Regions from separate parts of the Agrobacterium sp. rho-13.3 genome, predicted to be linked through region 1. Evidence: predicted binding sites of a transcription regulator. Region 1 holds the regulator's gene; the other holds the start of a gene.
What was found. Region 1 encodes LexA, which represses DNA repair genes until DNA is damaged. Its sites were predicted from a motif close to TGTTCNNNNTGTGTTCNG; they were not measured.

Region 1 (10,461 bases):
AGCACGTTCTTCATATCCCAAGGCGCTAGAAACTGGCCTTTTTTGACATTGATGACACGTCCTGTCTTCGCTGCCGCAACCAGAAGGTCCGTCTGGCGACTGAGGAACGCAGGGATTTGCAGAACATCGACAACCGGCGCAACGGCGGCGCATTGCTCTTCCGTGTGAATATCCGTCAAAACCGGAAAGCCGAACTGCGTCTTCAATTCAGCAAAAACGTCGAGCGCCTTATCGATGCCAATGCCGCGCTGACCGGAAAGAGAGGTGCGATTCGCTTTATCGAAAGAGGACTTATAGACCAGCCCGATACCCAGCTTGCCGCACAGTTCCGCCAGTGTTTCGGCAATCATGAAAGCATGATCACGGCTTTCCATCTGGCATGGCCCGGCTATCAATGTGAAGCGCTCGGCATTGGAGAAAGACACAGCACCGGCACCCTCGCCCGCAACCACTTTCAGATTATTCGTCACACTCATCGTCTTTCCTCGGAAGCAAACGGGTATTATTACAGGCGCAAGCCAATAATCGGCCCCTTATCTCAGACTGGCAACGCACTTAGCAGCAAGCCATGGTGCCAGCAAGTTACTCGTCAACGGGGCGCCGATCCATACTTCACCGAATTTTAAGGGATTGCAGAACACATATGGAACATATAGTGTTCGTTCTGTATTTGTTTCGCGAATCTTCGCCTCGAATCCCAAGGGTGCTTCTTCATGCTCACGCGCAAACAGCAGGAATTGCTTCTTTTCATTCACGAGCGAATGAAGGAGTCCGGTGTACCGCCTTCTTTTGATGAAATGAAGGATGCACTCGATCTTGCGTCGAAGTCCGGCATTCATCGGCTGATTACAGCCCTTGAAGAGCGCGGGTTTATTCGCCGGCTACCGAATCGCGCTCGCGCGCTGGAAGTCATCAAATTGCCCGAGGCTTATTCACCGAGCATCAAGCCACAGCGCGGGTTTTCCCCAAGCGTGATTGAAGGCAGCCTTGGTAAACCGAAGGCAGTCGAGCCTGCGCCTCCGAAGCCCTCGAATGATAGTGTTTTGAACGCCGTCAGCGTCCCTGTTATGGGCCGTATCGCGGCGGGCGTACCGATTTCCGCCATCCAGAACAACACCCACGATGTCGTCGTTCCGATGGATATGCTGGGTTCGGGTGAGCATTATGCGCTTGAAGTTAAAGGCGATTCGATGATCGAAGCCGGTATTTTCGACGGCGATACGGTCATTATTCGCGACGGAAGCACAGCCAATCCGGGTGATATTGTCGTAGCCCTCGTCGATGACGAAGAAGCAACCCTCAAGCGCTTCCGCCGCAAAGGTGCATCGATCGCGCTTGAAGCGGCAAACCCTGCATATGAAACCCGGATTTTTGGACCTGACCGGGTGAAGATTCAAGGTAAGCTGGTGGGTCTTATCCGTCGCTATCACTAAGTGATTTGACGTTTTTGCTGCTTTTCCAGCAGTTTTAGCGAAGATTTTCATTCGCATTTGATTGGGTGAAAGATATTCGTTAGCTGGCTCACGAATTTACCGCAATGCTTTTGGTTTGTGAGTGCGGCACGTGAAAAAAGTGGCGTGTTTTTCTGACGTTTTGTTTTGAAAGCGTGAAACCTTCAAACATCAAATAATTTCAAGCGAGCCATTAGGCGGAATGCATGTGTCATTGAGTTTTCCTGCGCTAGTACAGTGGTGCAACCGAGGGAATTGACGTGTACGACCTTTATATCGCCAACAAAAACTACTCCTCCTGGTCATTACGGCCTTGGGTATTACTGCGGACGCTCGATATTCCGTTCAACGAAAAGCTGATGCCGTTTGGCAGTTCGAACCATGACTTCTCGACATTTTCACCAACGGCAAGAGTTCCTTGCCTTGTCCAGAGTGATTTGACGGTATGGGATTCGCTGTCGATCATCGAGTATCTGGCAGAGCGGCATAAGGGCGTCTGGTCGGACAATGCGAAAGCGCGTGCATGGTCTCGTTCTGCTGCTGCCGAAATGCATTCCGGCTTTCAGGCATTGCGTAACGATCACCCCATGAGTGTTGGTCTTCGCATCCGTCCAGCCGCAATGAGTCAAAGCTTGCAGAAAGACATTTCGCGTGTCGACGCGCTTTGGCAGCAAGGTCTGGAATTGTTCGGCGGACCGTTTTTGGCCGGTGAGCAGTTCACAGCCGTGGACGCGTTTTTCTGCCCGGTGGTTTTTCGCTTTCAGACCTACGGAACGCCACTGTCTGCCGCCTCAGAGCATTACAAAACCAATATCCTGTCCTTAACCGCAATGCAGGAATGGCAAGACGCAGCCTTGCAGGAGACATGGCGTGACCCGGAGCATGAGGCCGAGGCAAAAGCTGCCGGAGAGTGGACAGAGGATCTGCGCGGGAAATAGTGCCAGGAGCCAGTTTGTCTTCGTTGGCACCACAACATCATCGCGGTGTGAGAGATAGAAGCTTTTCGATGTGAACTGGTATTGCCGTATCGAAACTCTCACGGCGCCAATTATAGCTACGGTGCATGGTCCAGGGGCGATCTGAGCCATACATCGCCGCGGTCGCTTGAAGAACGGGTTGGCCTTTCTCACCAAGCCAGATTTCCATGGAACCTGTTCGCCGCAATGTATCCCGGCTAATGAGGATCGCCCCTGACCTGCATGTGTCAAACGGTGTTCTGCGCGCCATCACCACAATATCGGCGATGTCGCAAGCCACTCCAGTCAGAGCCGTATCGGTAATGACGGCGACGGTTGCTCCTTTTGCGGACCGTGCAATGCACCACATGTCTTTGCGACAGGTGAAAACATCCGGTTTGGATAGAGCGGCCAGCATTTCTTTTTTGTGTTTCGCTCTCTCGGCTTCACTCATGCCAAATGACCGTGTCCCATCGTTGTCCGCCTCACTGTCGGTATCGTCACCGGCGGGTGACTTTTTTACCTTGAGCATTTCAGGTGGCCTGTGACGATCCGGCAAAGGCAGTGCCCTCGCCCATTGATCGTATATGAAACCGGAGGCACGCGGCTTTGTCGATGCAACGGCATCTGTCGATAACAGCGCGACAAGCGACGTGTCTTCATAGATCAGCAGGTCCGGTTTGCTGCGCCATTGCTCCGTGAGCAACATTACGAATCCGGCAGCAATAAACGGCAAGCCTATGAAGGCAAGTCGTGTTCGCAACAGCGCTACCAGCAGAAATCCTGTGGTCGAAACGGCGAGAAACCAGCCATTCTGGCGACCGATTGTGGTGTCGCCACCCCAACTCGAAACGGTTTTGGCAATATCGATGACAACGGCCATGCCGTAACCCATGACTTTGATGAACGGAGCGTCCAGCCCAAACGGCATCAGCAACATTCCGACCAAAGCAAAAGGCATGACGATCAGTGACATGACTGGCATGGCGGCAAGGTTGGCGGCCAGCCCAAAGGCGGTGATGCGATGAAAATGCTCTATAGAGTAGATCGCGGTCGAAATGCCACCGATCAGGGACGTGATGACGACACCGCCAATAATGGTGCCAAACTTGAAAGCAACCGACAACCACCAAGGGGGCGTTGCGATGACAAGTCTGTCGCGCTCACTCCGCCATCTGCTCCAGAATGCATATCCTGAAACAAGCGCAAGCGTTGCCGCAAATGACATCTGAAAACTCGGTCCCATCACCTCATGCGGAGACAAAATGACGATGACGATTGCCGATAGCGCGACATTGCGCAGGCTGATCGATGGCCTGTCGACCAGAACGGCGATGAGCATGATCGACATCATCAGCCATGCCCGTTCAGCAGACACCGCGAAACCGGAAATGAGGTAGTATGCCAGCGTCATGAGCAGCGCGGCGAAAGCCGATATTTTCTTGACGGGCCAGCGTTGGGAAAAGCCGGGAAACAGACTAAAAATCGTGCGCATTCCGACGAAAAAAATCCCAGAGGCCAGCGCCATGTTCAACCCGGAAATGGCGACGATGTGGGCCAGTCCGGAAACGCGCAACGCCTCCATCGTCTCACCAGAAATCGCACGTCTCTCATCGGTGACAATAGAGGCGGCAAAGGCACCCGCATCCCCGCCGATCAAACCCCGAATGCGTTCCGCTATGCCGCTGCGCAGCCGGTACAGCAAAGCATCGACTGTCTGTAACAGTGTTTTTGCATCCACGGTTTCCGAGCTTGAAGGCAGTGGTTTCGGTGCGCTGTAAAAAAATCCGGTCGCACCCGTTCCGTTGAAAAATGATCCAAAGGCAAAATCATTCAGTCTTGGCAATGCAGGACCGGAAGGGGGCGAAAGCCTGGCTTTGCCGGTGATGGTCTCGCCAATGGCAATCGGCTCGTGCCGGCTTCTGGACAAAACGGAAATCTGCTGCGGCGCCCTTGAGATTTTGGGGTCTGATGTGGACGTCAACGCCACGATATATCGCCAGTATCCTCGCGCATCGAGTTCCCGGCGCTCGACTTTGCCAATAATCGTTGTCGTGACGGACGTATCGAGAATGACGGTGCCCGCACGTCTCGTTTCCCAATCCGCAAGCAGCATTCCAACCAAAAGAAGAGCCGATGCTTTCAAAACAGCGGATGGAGAGCCGGGACGATCATGAAGAGCTATGGCTGCGGTGGCGACGCATAAAGCAACGCAAAGCAGTGCCAATTGGGAAGGCGTTTCACCCAGGTAAAACCACAGGGCCACACCAGCCGCGATGAAGACGGGAATAAAAAGAAAACCCTGCCGGTAAGAATCTTCTTCCGCAACGCAACTTTCAAACCATCGTTTCAGCCGCGTAATACGGGTTTGCGGTGATGGATCAGCGTCCACATCATTGACGGCAAGTGCGCCGCGTGACGTGTGGATAGGCAACAGCAGGTCGTCGAGTTCCGCCTGCGCAGCGGCACTCGTTTCGATCAAGCGGAAATATTCTTTTTTTCCCTGAACGTTCAAATACCGGCGCCCCTGCCACAGCAGCGTAACTTGCAACCATGAAAGGAAGATTGCAACCATCTGCGCGATTAAGGAAGCATTGACCTAGAATGAAACACGGGGCCGTAGAAATGCGTCAAATCGGGATATTGCCGTGTCGCAATGCACAATTTGCCTTTTGGATAGCTTGGCTTTATCGCGCGGATCATATAGCTAAATCGCTGACGCTTAAATGGCCGATGCGCCACCCCGCATCGCCTGGATATTTCGGAGGTTTGGTATGACGGAAACTAGCGCTACAGTGACTCTCGGCGATAAAACAGTCGATCTTCCTGTAAAAGAAGGCACGATCGGACCGAAGGTCGTCGATATCGGCACGCTGTATAAGCATACCGGCTCCTTCACATACGATCCGGGCTTTACGTCCACGGCCTCTTGCGAATCCAAAATCACATACATCGATGGCGACGAAGGCATTCTTCTGCACCGCGGTTATCCTATCGAGCAGCTGGCCGAACAGGGCGACTTCCTTGAGACCTGCTATCTGCTGCTGTACGGCGAACTGCCAACGACGGCACAGAAGAAGGACTTCGACACCCGCGTAACGCGCCACACCATGGTGCATGAGCAGATGAGCCGCTTCTTTACCGGCTATCGTCGTGACGCCCACCCAATGGCTGTCATGTGCGGCACGGTCGGCGCGCTATCTGCGTTCTATCACGACTCCACAGACATCACCGATCCGCACCAGCGCATGGTCGCATCGCTGCGTATGATCGCAAAGATGCCGACAATTGCGGCGATGGCGTACAAGTACCACATCGGTCAGCCCTTCGTTTATCCAAAGAACGATCTTGATTACGCCGCCAACTTCCTGAACATGTGCTTTGCCGTGCCATGCGAAGATTACAAGGTGAACCCGGTTCTGGCCCGCGCCATGGACCGCATCTTCATCCTGCACGCTGACCATGAGCAGAACGCATCCACGTCGACCGTTCGTCTTGCAGGCTCTTCGGGTGCAAACCCGTTCGCATGTATTGCCGCTGGTATTGCCTGCCTCTGGGGCCCTGCCCATGGCGGTGCAAACGAAGCAGCTCTCAACATGCTGAACGAAATCGGCTCTGTTGATCGCATTCCAGAATACATCGCCCGCGCCAAGGACAAGAACGATCCGTTCCGTCTGATGGGCTTTGGTCACCGCGTTTACAAGAACTACGATCCACGCGCCAAGATCATGCAGAAGACGATGTACGAAGTGCTGGAAGCCACCGGCAACTCCGACGATCCAATCATGCAGGTTGCTCTGGAACTGGAAAAGATCGCTCTTTCCGATCCTTATTTCGTTGAAAAGAAGCTGTACCCGAACGTCGATTTCTACTCTGGCATCACGCTGAAGGCGCTCGGCTTCCCAACAACCATGTTCACCGTTCTCTTCGCTCTCGCCCGCACCGTCGGCTGGATCGCACAGTGGAACGAAATGATCGAAGACCCACAGCAGCGCATCGGTCGTCCGCGCCAGCTTTACACTGGTGCACCGAAGCGCGACTACGTGCCGGTTTCCAAGCGCTAAGCTTGATCTCGTGAACGACAAAAGGCCGAGGGATTGTTCATCCCTCGGCCTTTTTATTTGACTGTCATCAGTGAGCGGTCATTCCCAGAAACTGTTTAAGTTCCGGGGTTTTTGGCGCGGAGAAAACCTCATCCGGTGGACCGATTTCATGCACTTTCCCTTCGTGCATAAAAACCACGCGCGAGCATACGTCACGGGCAAATCTCATTTCGTGCGTGACCATAATCAGCGTCATTCCTTCGGACGCCAGTTCCCGCACCACGGCCAGAACTTCGGACACGAGTTCCGGGTCCAATGCAGATGTGATTTCATCGCACAGCAAAGCGGTTGGCTGCATGGCCAACGCCCTTGCAATGGCCACACGCTGCTGCTGCCCGCCGGATAACTCGTCGGGATAGGCATCGAATTTGTGAGCCAGCCCCACACGTTCCAGCATCTTGCGCGCCAGCACTTCTGCGTCCTGCTTTGGCGTCTTCTTGACCACGGTTTGCGACAGTATGACATTGCCGCCCACGGTGAGATGCGGGAACAGATTGAATTGCTGAAAGATCATCCCAACTTTCAGGCGCAGCGCTTTCAGGTGAAGATCATCCTCGATAAACTGCGCGCCAGCAACCGATATCGCACCGGATGAGATCGTTTCCAGCCCGTTGATACACCGCAGCAGCGTTGATTTTCCCGAACCGCTCTTGCCGATAATTGCGATGACTTCACCCGGTTCGACATCCAGATTGATGCCTTTCAGAACCTCATTCGTGCCGTAGCTTTTGCGGACTTCAGTGATTTCGATGAGCGACATTAAGCTTCCTTTCGAGAATCTGGCTGCTCTTCGACAAAGGCCAGCACAGCGCGAAATAAATGAGGGCCACAAGGCCGTAGACGGTGAAAGGCTGGAAGGTGGCGTTGGTGACGACAGTGCCCGCTTTGGAAAGCTCCACAAAGCCGATGATCGACGTCACGGCCGTTCCCTTGATGACCTGCACGGCAAAACCAACGGTGGGCGGCACGGCAACGCGCATGGCCTGTGGCATGATGACGTAGCGCATTTGCTGGAACCGACCCATGGCAAGGCTGGCGGATGCCTCCCATTGTCCTTTTGAAACGGCATCCACGCAACCGCGCCAGATTTCCGCAAGGAACGAAGCTGCCCAAAGGATCAACGTTAGTCCGGCTGCCAGCCAGGCGGGAACATCGATGCCCAGAAGGCCAAGCCCGAAAAATGCGATAAAAAGCTGCATCAAAAGCGGCGTGCCCTGAAACAGTTCTATGTAATATTTAGCGGTTATACGCAGCGATTTCCTCTTGGAAATCCGCATGAAGAGCAGCACGAGTGCAACAGCCGCACCGCCGATGAACGACACCAGCGAAAGCAGCACCGTCCAGCGCGCCGCGAGCAAAAGGTTTCGCAGAATATCCCATGTAGAAAACTCGATCATCGGGCGCTCCTTTTTGGGAAAATGAACCCGCCGATGACCACCAGGATCTGCCGCAGCATGATGGCGAGCACGAGATAAATCACGGTTGACACCATGTAGGCTTCAAAGGCGCGGAACGTGCGGGACTGAATGAAATTGGCGGCAAAGGTCAGGTCTTCGGCGGCAATTTGTGACACAACCGACGAGCCGAGCATGACGATGACCACCTGCGATGACAGCGCAGGCCAGATGCGTTGAAGCGATGGCACCAACACGACATGTCGAAATGTTTCAAACCGCGTCATCGCAAGGCTTGCGCCCGCCTCGAACTGCCCCTTCGGCGTTGCCTGAATGCCGGCCCGAATGATTTCGCAGCTGTAAGCGCCCAGATTGATGACCATGGCGATATTTGCAGCGGTTAATTCATTCAGTTGCACTCCAAGCGAAGGCAGACCGAAAAAGATGAAAAATAGCTGGATCAGAAACGGCGTATTGCGGATCATCTCCACATACGTGGCGACCACTGGCCTCAGCCATTTTGGCCCCAATGCGCGGACCCACGCGCAGAAAATACCCAAGGTGATGCCAAGCACACCGCCAATTGCAATCAACTGAAGCGTAATCAACACGCCTTTGACGATTGCCGGGTAATATTCGAGAAGCCACCCAAACTCGAATGTATAATTCACCGATGGTTCCTTTCGATCTCACTTCAGAAATCGCGCCCCGCGCAATAACGGGGCGCTAGCTCTGGATCGGTCTTACAGTTCTTTTGGAAGGTCGGTCTTCAACCACTTCGTCGCGATTGCATTCAGGCTGCCATCGGCCTTTGCTGCGGTAATGACGGCGTTTACCTTTTCCAGCAATGCGGGCTGGTCCTTGTTCAGACCGATGTAGCAAGGCGAGTTTTTGATGAGGAACTTCAGCTCAGGCCGTTTTGGTGGGTTTCGCTCCAGAATGGCGGCGGCGACCACGTTGCCTGTCGCAACGGTTTCGACCTGGCCGGAGAGGAATGCGGAGATGGTGCCGTTATTGTCTTCATAACGCTTGATCGTCGCGTCGGATGGCGCGATTTTCGTCAGCTCCAGATCTTCCACAGCGCCGCGTGTAACGCCAATCGTCTTTCCTGCGAGGTCTTCGGCTTTTTCGATTTTCACGGCGTTTGGCGCAAAGACACCGTTGAAGAATGGCGCATAGGCAACGGAAAAGTCGATGACCTTTTCGCGATCTGGGTTTTTACCAAGGCTGGAAATAACCAGATCGACCTTGTTCGTCTGAAGATAAGGGACGCGGTTGGCGCTGGTCACCGGCACGAGTTCAACCTTCACACCCAGTTTCGTAGCAATCAGATTGGCCACGTCGATATCGTAGCCCTGCGGTGCCATGTCCGTTCCAACGCTACCGAATGGCGGAAAATCCTGCGGGACGGCGATACGAATGGTGCCCCGCGTAGAGATGTCGCTCAATGCATCCGCAAAAGACGGTGCGGCAAAACTGCTGGTGGCGACAATAGCGATGGCTGCGAATAATGCGCGTCTGTTCAACATCTAAAACTCTCCTATAAAGTTGCATAAAGGGGTGGAAGTGAAAGTGAACTGCGAAGGTCCGAAAGGGGATCGCGGCGGCGAGTGAGATCAAGGCCGGTTTCCACCTCATCGAGATGTGTGAGGGCGAGTTCTGCCGCCTTCATAAAGTTACCGGCATCCATCGCTTCAAAGATGCGGCAATGCCCATCATGCGACTGAGCCGCATGGAAATCGGATTGATACAGCATCGAAATCAGAATGGTCCGGGCTGTCAGATCACGCAGCAGCGCGATGATGATGTCGTTTCCGGCAATTTCAGCAATGCGAATATGAAAATCGCCCATGAGGCAGGTCAATCGCTGGCGATCTGCCGCAGCCATCGCCTCTTTTTCCTCATTGAGATGATCCAGAAGGATTTGGCGGCCATGTGCGGGAAGCGCCGTCATGTTGCGCAGAAGGCCACATTCAATAACGCGGCGCGCCTGGTAGACCTTTACCGCTTCTTCCGCCGATGGCTCGACGACAAACCAGCCCTTGCGTGGGCTGACAATCACGACACCCCGCGTGACAAGGCGCATCATGACCTCGCGGATTTTGGTGCGGGAAACGCCGTACAGTTCGGCGAGCTGGCTTTCACCCAACCGCGTACCGGGGCGTATTCGCGCGCAGAGAATGCCGGAAACGATGGCGGATTCTATAGCGGTTTGATCGGTGTTTGATGTATGTCTTGCTTGCATACAAGAGTAAAAAGCAAGAGGCGTGCCAAATTTGAAAACTCAACGATCTGCGCCTGAACAAATACGAACGCGATCCACACAGCACATAAATTGATTATTTTTTAATCTCTGCCCCGTTGTGGGGCAAAACGTCGTTCGGAACTTCAGACGCGCGCGCCGCTCTTGTTTTTGTAAACGGAAAGCAGGATCTCTGCGCCCTTTTCGCCCGGCGGACGTTCAGTGCGCAAACGCTGCTGCACCAGCGCAAAACCTTCCAGCATGGCGCGCCGCTGGTGCGTATCAGATGAAAGACGCTCGGCCCAACGCAACATG
Region 2 (10,461 bases), 1.5 Mb from region 1:
ACAGGATCATGGTGTTGATGGCAACGGATTTACCGGAGCCGGTGGTACCAGCCACCAGCAAATGCGGCATCTTTGCCAGATCGGCGATCACAGGTTCACCACCGATTGTCTTGCCGAGAGACATGGGCAGCTTGGCTTTTGTCGTCTCGAAATCGCGAGAGCCGATCATTTCGCGCAGATAAACGGTTTCGCGCGTCCGGTTCGGCAGTTCGATGCCGATGGCATTCCGGCCCGGCACCACGGCAACACGGGCAGCAATCGCGCTCATAGAGCGGGCGATATCGTCTGCCAGACCAATAACGCGGGAGGATTTGATGCCCGGTGCGGGTTCCAGTTCGTAGAGCGTAACCACAGGGCCGGGGCGAACATGGATGATTTCGCCTTTGACGCCGAAATCTTCCAGCACGCCTTCCAGCCTGCGGGCGTTCTGTTCCAGAACCTCGGCATTGAGTGTCGTGTCACGCACGACGCTTTTGGGTTCGGCCAGAAGGTGAATGGACGGCAGCTGGAAGCCATCCGGTTTGATGAACGAGGCCTGTGCATCGCGGGCCACACGCTCGCTTGGCTTGGGGCGTGGCGGTGGCGGTGTGATGCGGGTCTGGCCAGATGACGGGCGTGGAGAAAACGTTGTGTCGGTGGACAAGACGCCGTCTGGCACACGGTCTTCATCGTCCAAAGTTGGCTCTTCGTCGTCTGGCTCGTCTCCCATCGAGATGGGTGGTGGTGACATTTCGCGGCGCGCGCGTGCCTCTGCGCGTTCTTCGAAGGACGGTTCAGAGCGCTGATCCAGCCGGTTGATGGCGGTTTTCAGACGTGATGGCTCGTTCAGCGTGCCGAATTCATAATTGTTGAAGTCGTAAGGCTGCTCGAAGTCGTTGCGCAGGGATTTCGGTTTCATACCAAACAGGCGGCGGAAACGCGCCTGCGTGATGTACCAGTAATGGGCGATGGCACCGAAGGCGAGAAGGCTGCCAAAGAAACCGTCACCATCGTCCTCTTCATCATCCGGCTCTTGTACCTTCCGGGCCTTGCTGGGCGACGACGGCTGTTCCTGCACAATGTCGATTTCATCCGGTGTGCCGATAAGGCCGGATGCAAACAGCATGAACCATGCCGCAGGGACTGCGAAAATTGCGCCGAGAACTGTGGCGAAGGTGCCGGTGGGGTAGGCGCCGATGAAGAGAGCCGGGAAACGCAAGATCATGTCGCCGATAACGCCGCCGATGCCGTTCGGCAGTGGCCACGTCAGGGGTGCGGGAAAGCAGCCGAGCGATGCGGACGCGATAAACGCGCCGCTGATCCATGCGACTAGACGGGCGGGAACGCGGTTGAATTTGCGACCGGAGATCAGCCCGAACGCCCATGCCAGAATGGGCAGCATGGCGATGAGGGATGACAAGCCTAAAAACTGCATCATGATATCGGCAAAGCTTGCGCCGCTGTAACCGAGAAGGTTGGTGGGTTCGTTGCCGGTGGCATAGGACAGGCTTGGGTCGGCGACATTCCATGTTGCCAAGGCCGTGATGCCAAGCGCCAGGATTGCCAGCAGGCCAAAACCGCACAAAGCCAAAATCTGACGCACGACGAATGCCGTCAGTATGAAGCGGCTATCACGACCATCGAATGTCGGAGTATTCACTCTGTCCATGTCTTGAGCCCGTCGTTCCTTAGATCGTTTCGCATTTCCGGGCGGAAAAACGGTATTCCTTTTTCCTGAAAATGCTTTTGTTTCTTCCAAAATTACCCAAAGCGGTAATCGGGATGACAGGGCAAAATAACGGCTTGGTGGTTAATATGGCATTAACCATGCATCATTCTCTGCCGACAACGTAAACTATGTGCCCAAACAGCAAAAAGCCCGGCATTGCCGGGCTTTCCATTGCGCTTTGAATTGGTGAAGACGACGCTTACGAGTGGTAAGCGGCTTCGCCGTGCGATGCGAGGTCGAGACCTTCGCGTTCGGCTTCCACCGGGACGCGCAGACCAACGATCAGGTCGACGATCTTGTAGAGGATGACGGAGCCGATACCGGTCCACAGAAGCGTCACGACAACAGCCTGTGCCTGAACCAGAAACTGGCCGCTCATCGTCTGTTCGCCAGCGTAACCAACGCCGCCGAGCGATGCGCTTGCGAAGATGCCGGTCGCCAGAGCGCCGAAGATGCCGCCAACGCCGTGAACGCCGAAGACGTCTGCCGTGTCGTCATAACCGAACTTGTTCTTCACAACCGATACGAAGAAGTAGCACAGCGGGGAAACGAGCGCGCCCATAACGATGGCGCCCATCGGTCCAACGATACCGGCGGCAGGCGTGATGGCAACCAGACCTGCGATCATGCCGGAAGCGGCGCCCAGCATGGATGCTTTTCCGCGTGTGAAGCTTTCAACCACACACCACGACAGGATAGCCGCTGCCGTGGCAACGAAGGTGTTGACGGTTGCGAGCATCGCGCCGCTGGAGGCTTCGAGGTTGGAACCGGCGTTGAAGCCGAACCAGCCAACCCAGAGCATGGCTGCACCGACGTAGGTAAGTGTCATGGAGTGCGGCGCCATCATGTCCTTGCCGAAGCCAGTGCGCTTGCCAACCATGATTGCGCCGATCAGGCCAGCAACACCGGCGTTGATGTGAACAACCGTGCCGCCAGCGAAGTCGAGAGCGCCGAGGCCGAAGAGGTAGCCCTTTGCGTCCCACACCATGTGGGCGATCGGGAAGTAAACGAAGGTGACCCAGAGGATGCAGAACAGGACCGAAGCGGAGAACTTGATGCGTTCAGCAAACGCGCCGATGATCAGCGCCGGGGTGATGGCGGCGAATGTCATCTGGAACATCACGAAGATGTATTCAGGAATGACGACACCCTGCGAGAAGGTTGCCGCCGTGCTGTCCTTGGTGACGCCAGAGAGGAAGATCTTGGCAAAACCGCCAAAGAAAGGGCTTTCAGATCCGCCGAAGGCGAAAGAGTAACCATAAACGACCCAGATAATCATGACCGAAGCCGCGATGACCGTGCACTGCATCAGAACAGACAGCATGTTCTTGCTGCGGACCAGACCGCCGTAGAACAGGCCAAGGCCCGGTATGATCATGAAAAGCACGAGGATGGTGGCCAGGAACATAAAGGCGGTATCGCCCTTTTCAGGCACGGGCGCTGCGGCGGCGGCTGCAACAGCAGGTGCTGCGGCGTCCTGCGCAAAAGCAGCAATCGGGGCCAGAAGGGCCGCCGCACTGGCGCCAAGAGCGCTGAGTGTGGAAATTTTGTTGAATTGCATAGTGTGAGAACTCCCCTGTCAGCCGTGCTTAAAGCGCTTCTGTGTTGGTTTCGCCGGTACGGATGCGCACGGCCTGTTCAATCGAGTAGACGAAAATCTTGCCATCGCCGATCTGTCCGGTTTTTGCGGAGGCCGCGATAGCTTCGACGGCCTTCTCAACGAGGTCGGAAGCAACGGCGATTTCAATCTTCAACTTGGGAAGAAAGCTGACCGCGTATTCGGTGCCGCGATAAATTTCGGTATGTCCCTTCTGGCGCCCGTAACCCTTGACCTCGGTTACGGTCAGGCCCTGAATACCGACAGCGGTAAGTGCCTCGCGCACCTCGTCCAGCTTGAACGGCTTGATAATGGCCATCACAATTTTCATCTGGTTTCCCATCCTTTGTTTGTCCTCGGCACAGAGCCGAATCTCCTCGCCGCTGGCAGATCAGTAACAGCGACTTAACCGTTACATTCAAGGCGCGTGCCAGTTTAAAGGGTGGTTGGATAAGTTATTGAAAAGTAAAGGCTATAATAAATTCGTCCTTAAAATAGGCAGTCGTTTACGCGTTATGCGCGCAATTAATATGCAGATTTATAAAATCGCCTATTAATTAATCATTTGCTCTTTTGCGGATCAGGCCTTCCTGCGCCATGGACGCGACCAGCACGCCGTCACGGGTAAAAAGGCTGCCTCGTGTCAGTCCGCGGGCGCCCGAGGCGCTGGGACTATCCTGCGTGTACAGCAGCCAGTCATCCAGCTTGCAGGGGCGGTGAAACCACATGGCGTGGTCAAGGCTCGCGGCCTGAACGGCAGGGTCGAAAATGGTCGTGCCGTGGGCAAAAAGCGATGTGTCGAGCAGCGTCATATCGGAGAGATAGGCAAGGACCGCCGCTTGGTAATGACGATCATCCGGCACCTCGCCCACGGCTCTGACCCAGATATCCTGATGGGGATCGAGCTTTTCCTTCGAGATATAATGCGTGAGCGACACCGGACGGATTTCGATGGGGCGTTTGTTTTCCCAGTATTTGCGGATGGCGGGCGGTGCCTTGGCAAGAAATGCCTCCTGCATCTGGTCTTCGCTCAGCAACTGTTCGGGCTGAGGAACGTTCGGGATCGAAACCTGATGGTCGAAACCGCCTTCATCGATCTGGAACGACGCAGACATGGAGAAAATCGCATTGCCATGCTGGATGGCAACGATGCGTCGCGTGGCAAAACTCCCACCATCACGAATGCGGTCGACCTGATAGATGATCGGCACCAGCGGATCGCCCGGACGCATGAAATAGGCGTGCAGGGAATGAACGAAACGGTTGTTGTCCACCGTGCGCTGCGCTGCCATCAACGCCTGAGCGATGACCTGGCCGCCGAAAACCCGTTGCCAGCCCACCTGCGGGCTAACGCCGCGAAACAGGTTTTCCTCCAGCTTTTCAAGATCCAGCGTGGAAATGAGTTTTTCCATCGGAGCGGCGTTTTCGGTTGGGCGCGACATTTTCGACATGCTCCGGCTGTAGGAAGACTTGGATTGATGGTCTATAGTGCGGGCGTGATATTCACAAGAATGCAGGAGAAGACGCAATGCTTGATGTCGTGGTTGCCGGTGGCGGATATGTCGGGCTTGGCGTTGCGGTGGCCATCAAGCAGGCCGCTCCGCATCTCGATGTGCAGGTCATCGAAGCTGCACCGGAAGACGTCTGGAAAAAGGATATGCGCGCCTCGGCCATCATCGCCGCCGCCACGCGCATGTTGGAGGTCTTCGGTATCTGGCATGAGCTGGAGCCGGAAGCACAGCCGATCAAAAAAATGATCGTGACCGATTCGAAAACCTCCGATCCCGTACGCCCGGTTTTCCTGACATTCGATGGTGACGTGGCCGAAGGCCAGCCCTTTGCGCATATGGTGCCCAATGTCGCCATGGTGGGCGCGCTGCGTGGCCTCTGCGAACGGCTGGGCGTAACCATTCGCCATGGCTTGAGCGTTTCCGGTTTTGATGCGGGACATCAGAGCAATGTCGTGACGCTGTCTGACGGTTCCACGCTGGAAACACGATTGCTGGTGGCGTGTGATGGTGTGCGGTCTGCGCTGCGTGACATGGCCGGCATCAAGACTGTGCACTGGAAATACGACCAGTCCGGCATCGTCACCACGGTGGAGCATGAACGTGAGCATCACGGCTGCGCGGAAGAGCATTTCCTGCCGTCGGGTCCGTTCGCCATTCTGCCGCTCAAGGGCAACCGTTCGTCACTGGTGTGGACAGAACGCACGGCGGATGCCGACCGGCTGGTCGCATCCGACGATCTGGTGTTTGAGGAAGAGCTGGAGCGCCGTTTCGGCCATAAGCTCGGCCCTATCAAGCCGGTCGGCCCACGCCGCGCATTTCCGCTGGGGTTGACCTTGGCCCGCGCCTTTGTCGCCCCGCGTCTAGCGCTGGCAGGAGATGCCGCGCACGGTATTCACCCGATTTCGGGGCAGGGGCTTAATCTCGGCTTCAAGGATGTGGCGGCACTGGCCGAAACCATTGTCGAGGCGGATCGCCTTGGCCTCGATATCGGATCGCTGAATGTGCTGGAGCGTTACCAATCCTGGCGGCGTTTCGATACGGTGCGCATGGGCATCACCACCGATGTGCTGAACCGGCTGTTCTCCAACGATGTCGGGCCAATCCGTGTTGCGCGTGATCTTGGCCTTGGCATTGTGGACCGGATTCCGGGTCTGAAATCCTATTTCATCGGGCAGGCCGCAGGCACGTCCGAGAAAAATGGACCGCGATTGCTGGCCGGTTATCATCTCTGAAACGAGACGAGATCATTTTCATCGATTCACGATGTGGTGGCTCCAACCATCGCCCTGTCCACATATGGCCGTGAACAAAAGCTGAATCACAGCGAGTCAGTGATTCGTCGCCGATTCGTTCGCATCCTGTTCCAAATCTTCGAAATGGGTGCGTTGAACCGCAAAAATCATTGCTAAACCACCTTTCGCGCATTCCTTCCTTGCCTTTGGCCGTGGCGATTGCCATGTGTGAGGAAAGGCGCCGTCTCGTAACCTGCGAGGGCGTCGTGCAATAACCATTGAGTCGACCTCGCGGATAATACGTTGAATTCTCGCCCCATGATCTTGAGCGGCCGCGGTGTTACGGCCGTTCTCGGCCCGACCAATACCGGCAAGACGCACTATGCCATTGAGCGCATGGTTGCCTATGGAAGCGGTGTCATTGGCCTGCCTCTACGGTTGCTTGCCCGCGAGGTCTATACGCGCCTTGTGGAGAAGGTTGGCGCGCCCAATGTGGCGCTGATCACCGGCGAAGAGAAAATCACTCCACCCAAGGCCGTCTATTCCGTCTGCACCGTCGAGGCCATGCCGCGTGAAACCACGGCGGCGTTTGTCGCCATTGATGAAGTGCAACTGGCTGGCGATCTGGAACGCGGCCATATCTTTACGGATCGCATTCTGCACCTTCGAGGGCGTGAACAGACCCTGCTTCTGGGTGCTGGCACCATGCGGCCCATTCTGGAAAAGCTGCTGCCGGGCATTGTTGTTGTGGAGCGGCCACGGCTTTCGCAGCTGTTTTATGCCGGACAGAAAAAGATCACACGTCTTCCACGGCGCACGGCCATCGTTGCGTTTTCGGCTGATGAAGTTTACGCCATTGCCGAACTGGTGCGCCGCCAGCGCGGTGGGGCAGCCGTTGTTCTGGGTGCGCTGTCTCCGCGCACCCGCAATGCGCAAGTGGGGCTTTATCAGTCTGGCGACGTTGAATATCTGATCGCGACCGACGCCATTGGCATGGGTCTCAACCTCGATGTCGATCACGTTGCCTTTGCGCAGGATCGCAAATTTGACGGTTATCAATTCCGCAATCTGAATGCCGGTGAAATGGGCCAGATTGCCGGTCGTGCGGGTCGGCATTTGCGCGATGGCACGTTCGGCGTGACGGGACAGGTTGATCCGTTTGACGATGAACTGGTTCACCGAGTCGAATCGCACCAGTTCGATGCGGTCAAAGTGCTGCAATGGCGCACCAAGAATTTCGACTATTCGTCCATCGGCAACTTGCGGGCAAGCCTTGATACGGCCCCGACGGTGCAGGGACTGACCCGTGCTTTGCCTGCAATCGACCAACAGGCGCTGGAACACCTTGCGCGTTACCCGGAAATCGTGGACATAACCACCAACGCTGCGCGTGTGGAGAAGTTGTGGGAAGCATGTGCGCTTCCCGATTACCGCCGCATCGCGCCCGCACAACATGCGGATTTGATTTCGACACTTTACTTCGACCTCGTCAAACGCGGTGCGGTTAACGAGGATTTCATGGCCGAACAGGTGCGGCGGGCGGACCGCACGGACGGAGAGATCGATACGCTTTCTGCAAGGATTGCGCAGATCAGAACATGGACGTATGTATCTAACCGCCCAGGATGGCTTGCCGATCCGACACACTGGCAAGAAAAGACTCGGGAAATCGAAGATCGATTGTCCGATGCTTTACATGAAAGGTTGACGAAACGCTTTGTTGATCGCAGGACATCTGTGCTCATGAGGCGCCTAAGAGAGAATGCGATGCTTGAAGCTGAAATCAGTGTGAATGGTGATGTCTTTGTTGAAGGACATCATGTCGGCCAGTTGGCTGGATTCCGGTTTACGCCGGTTGCAGGAGCCGAAGGGCCAGATGCCAAGGCGGTGCAGGGAGCAGCGCAGAAAGCGCTTGCGCTGGAATATGAGGCGCGTGCTGCGCGTCTTCATGCCAGTGGCAATGGCGATCTTGCGTTAAGCTCGGACGGCCTGGTCCGCTGGTTGGGAGAGCCCGTCGCTCGTCTGACCTCCGGCGATAATATCATGAAGCCGCGTGTCATCATGCTTGCCGACGAACAGTTGAGCGGCAATGCGCGTGATCATGCGGTTGCCCGCATCGAGCGTTTTGTGAACCACCAGATTGCCACTGTGCTAAAGCCGCTGGACGATATTTCCCGCGCCGAAGACCTTCAGGGTCTGGCGAAGGGGCTGGCGTTCCAGATCGTGGAAAATCTTGGTGTTCTGTTTCGCCGCGACGTCACCGAAGAGGTGAAGACGCTGGATCAGGATGCACGCGCCTCTATGCGTCGTTACGGCATTCGCTTCGGCGCTTACCACGTCTTTTTGCCAGCACTGCTGAAGCCAGCACCTGCGGAACTCGTGACGCTGCTCTGGGCCTTGAAGAATGATGGTCTTGGAAAGCCGGGTTACGGCGATCTCATTCCCGTTCTGGCTGCCGGTCGCACCTCGGTTGTGACCGATCCAAGCTTCGAGCGCACGTTCTACAAGCTGGCCGGTTTCCGGTTCCTTGGCAAACGCGCTGTTCGTATCGACATTCTGGAACGTCTTGCAGACCTCATCCGTCCGCTGTTGCAGTGGAAGCCTGGCACACAGCCGCGCCCGGAAGGTGCCTATGACGGTCGCCGTTTCACCACGACAACCGCGATGCTTTCCATTCTCGGCGCAACGCTGGATGACATGGAAGAAATCCTCAAAGGTCTGGGCTACCGCGCCGATCAGGTAACGGCTGAAGAGGCCGCTGCTTTCCTTGGTGGCCCGACGACTGATGCCGCCAAGACCGAGACGGTTGATGCGGCACCCGCTGAAGACGCCACGCATGACGATGCTGATGCAGAGGCGACTTCGCAAGAAGCAGCTCTTGCGGAAGCTGTTGTTGAAGCATCTGCCGAAGTACAGGCAGAAGAAGCGCCGGTTGCGGAAGCGGCACCTGTCGAAGCTGCCGAGCCGAAGCCGGTTCTCCTGTGGCGTCCGGGTGGTCGCAACGACAACCAGCGCAGCGATGTCAGGCGTCCCGGCAATCGCAACGGCGAAAACCGTGGCCAGGGCGAACGCCGTGCCGAAGGTGGCGAAGATCGTCCTGCTCAGCCACGCGGCAATCGGGATGGTGCCAATCGTGACGGTGCTAAGCGTGAGGGCGACCGCAAGCGCGAGGGCGGCGGACGTCCGGATCGCAACGCAAACAACAACCGCAACGATCGTCCTGATCGCGGCGAGCGCAAGGATCGCCCGGAGCGCAATGACCGTGGTGGCAAGCCACAGGGTCAGCAGCGTTTCGAAGCAAAGCCACCGCGCAAGGAGAAGCCGCTTGACCCGGATTCACCTTTCGCAAAGCTCGCTGCTCTGAAGGAACAGCTGAAGAAATAACGGTAAAGCCTCCTGCTTAGTTGAAAAGCAGGAGGCTTTACCTCTTTTGTTCTAACGCATGTCCGGACGGAAAACCGCGACGCACTTTTCCTGGAAATGCTCGATGGGCGAGAAGAACCAGCCACATGACGCAGCGCGCCAGCGCCTCGACAAGTGGCTGTTCTTCGCCCGTATGGCAAAATCCCGTTCCGTCGCCCAAGCCTATATTCAATCAGGCAAAGTGGCGGTCAACGGCAGCAGCGTTCGCCAGTCCAGTCACATGGTGAAGGTGGGCGACAAGCTCGAACTGTCTTTCGAGCGTATGGACCGCACTCTCGTGGTCAAGGCATCCGGCGAACGTCGCGGACCTTACGAGGAAGCCAAGCTTCTTTATGATGACCTCACACCACCGCGGGAGCCAAGCGACCTTATGACGCCGCTGGAACAGGCGATGCGTGAACCGGGCAGCGGACGCCCCACCAAAAAAGAACGGCGCGCACTCGATAGGTTCATCTCCGACAGTGGTGAAGGTTTCGAATAGCGTCGATCGCGAAAAAGTGTTGGTTGTTTCGTGTTAATGGTATGCTTAAAACGGCGCGCCGAAGCTAATATGAAAGACATCTGCCCGCTTTGGAATAAACCACTCAGATGAGCCTGTTTTTCAGGATTGTTTATCCTTGCTATCTTGTGGCAAAGGCATTACGTCACTTGCAAAAATGCCCTGTCTGAATTCCGGGCGACGGCTTGTGTTCCGAAGCCCTGCAACCCGGCCCGCATATTCTGGAGTCCATCATGACGTATGTCGTGACCGATAACTGCATTCGCTGCAAATATACCGACTGTGTTGAAGTTTGCCCCGTTGATTGTTTCTATGAGGGCGAGAATTTTCTGGCGATCAATCCCGATGAGTGCATCGATTGTGGTGTCTGCGAACCTGAATGTCCTGCCGAGGCCATCAAGCCCGACACGGAACCAGGTCTCGACAAATGGCTGACCCTCAACGCCGAATATGCCGCGATCTGGCCCAACATCACCATCAAGCGTGATGCC

Region 2: a site for LexA is predicted at 6,165-6,182, ahead of RMR16_RS12830 (helicase-related protein). Genes of this name have one in related genera too.

Annotation. Positions count from the first base shown of each region.
Region 1 covers NZ_CP192774.1:1,064,112-1,074,572, reverse strand. The annotation lists gene kdsA (3-deoxy-8-phosphooctulonate synthase) at 1-476, opposite strand, end outside; gene lexA (transcriptional repressor LexA) at 714-1,433, shown strand; gene RMR16_RS05340 (glutathione S-transferase family protein) at 1,712-2,389, shown strand; gene RMR16_RS05335 (ComEC/Rec2 family competence protein) at 2,427-4,889, opposite strand; gene gltA (citrate synthase) at 5,182-6,471, shown strand; gene RMR16_RS05325 (amino acid ABC transporter ATP-binding protein) at 6,539-7,270, opposite strand; gene RMR16_RS05320 (amino acid ABC transporter permease) at 7,248-7,907, opposite strand; gene RMR16_RS05315 (amino acid ABC transporter permease) at 7,904-8,575, opposite strand; gene RMR16_RS05310 (transporter substrate-binding domain-containing protein) at 8,648-9,433, opposite strand; gene RMR16_RS05305 (GntR family transcriptional regulator) at 9,445-10,149, opposite strand; gene lpxB (lipid-A-disaccharide synthase) at 10,293-10,461, opposite strand, start outside.
Region 2 covers NZ_CP192774.1:2,638,883-2,649,343, reverse strand. The annotation lists gene RMR16_RS12855 (DNA translocase FtsK) at 1-1,648, opposite strand, end outside; gene RMR16_RS12850 (ammonium transporter) at 1,908-3,269, opposite strand; gene RMR16_RS12845 (P-II family nitrogen regulator) at 3,298-3,648, opposite strand; gene tesB (acyl-CoA thioesterase II) at 3,863-4,747, opposite strand; gene RMR16_RS12835 (ubiquinone biosynthesis hydroxylase) at 4,834-6,048, shown strand; gene RMR16_RS12830 (helicase-related protein) at 6,367-9,432, shown strand; gene RMR16_RS12825 (RNA-binding S4 domain-containing protein) at 9,536-9,952, shown strand; gene fdxA (ferredoxin FdxA) at 10,204-10,461, shown strand, end outside.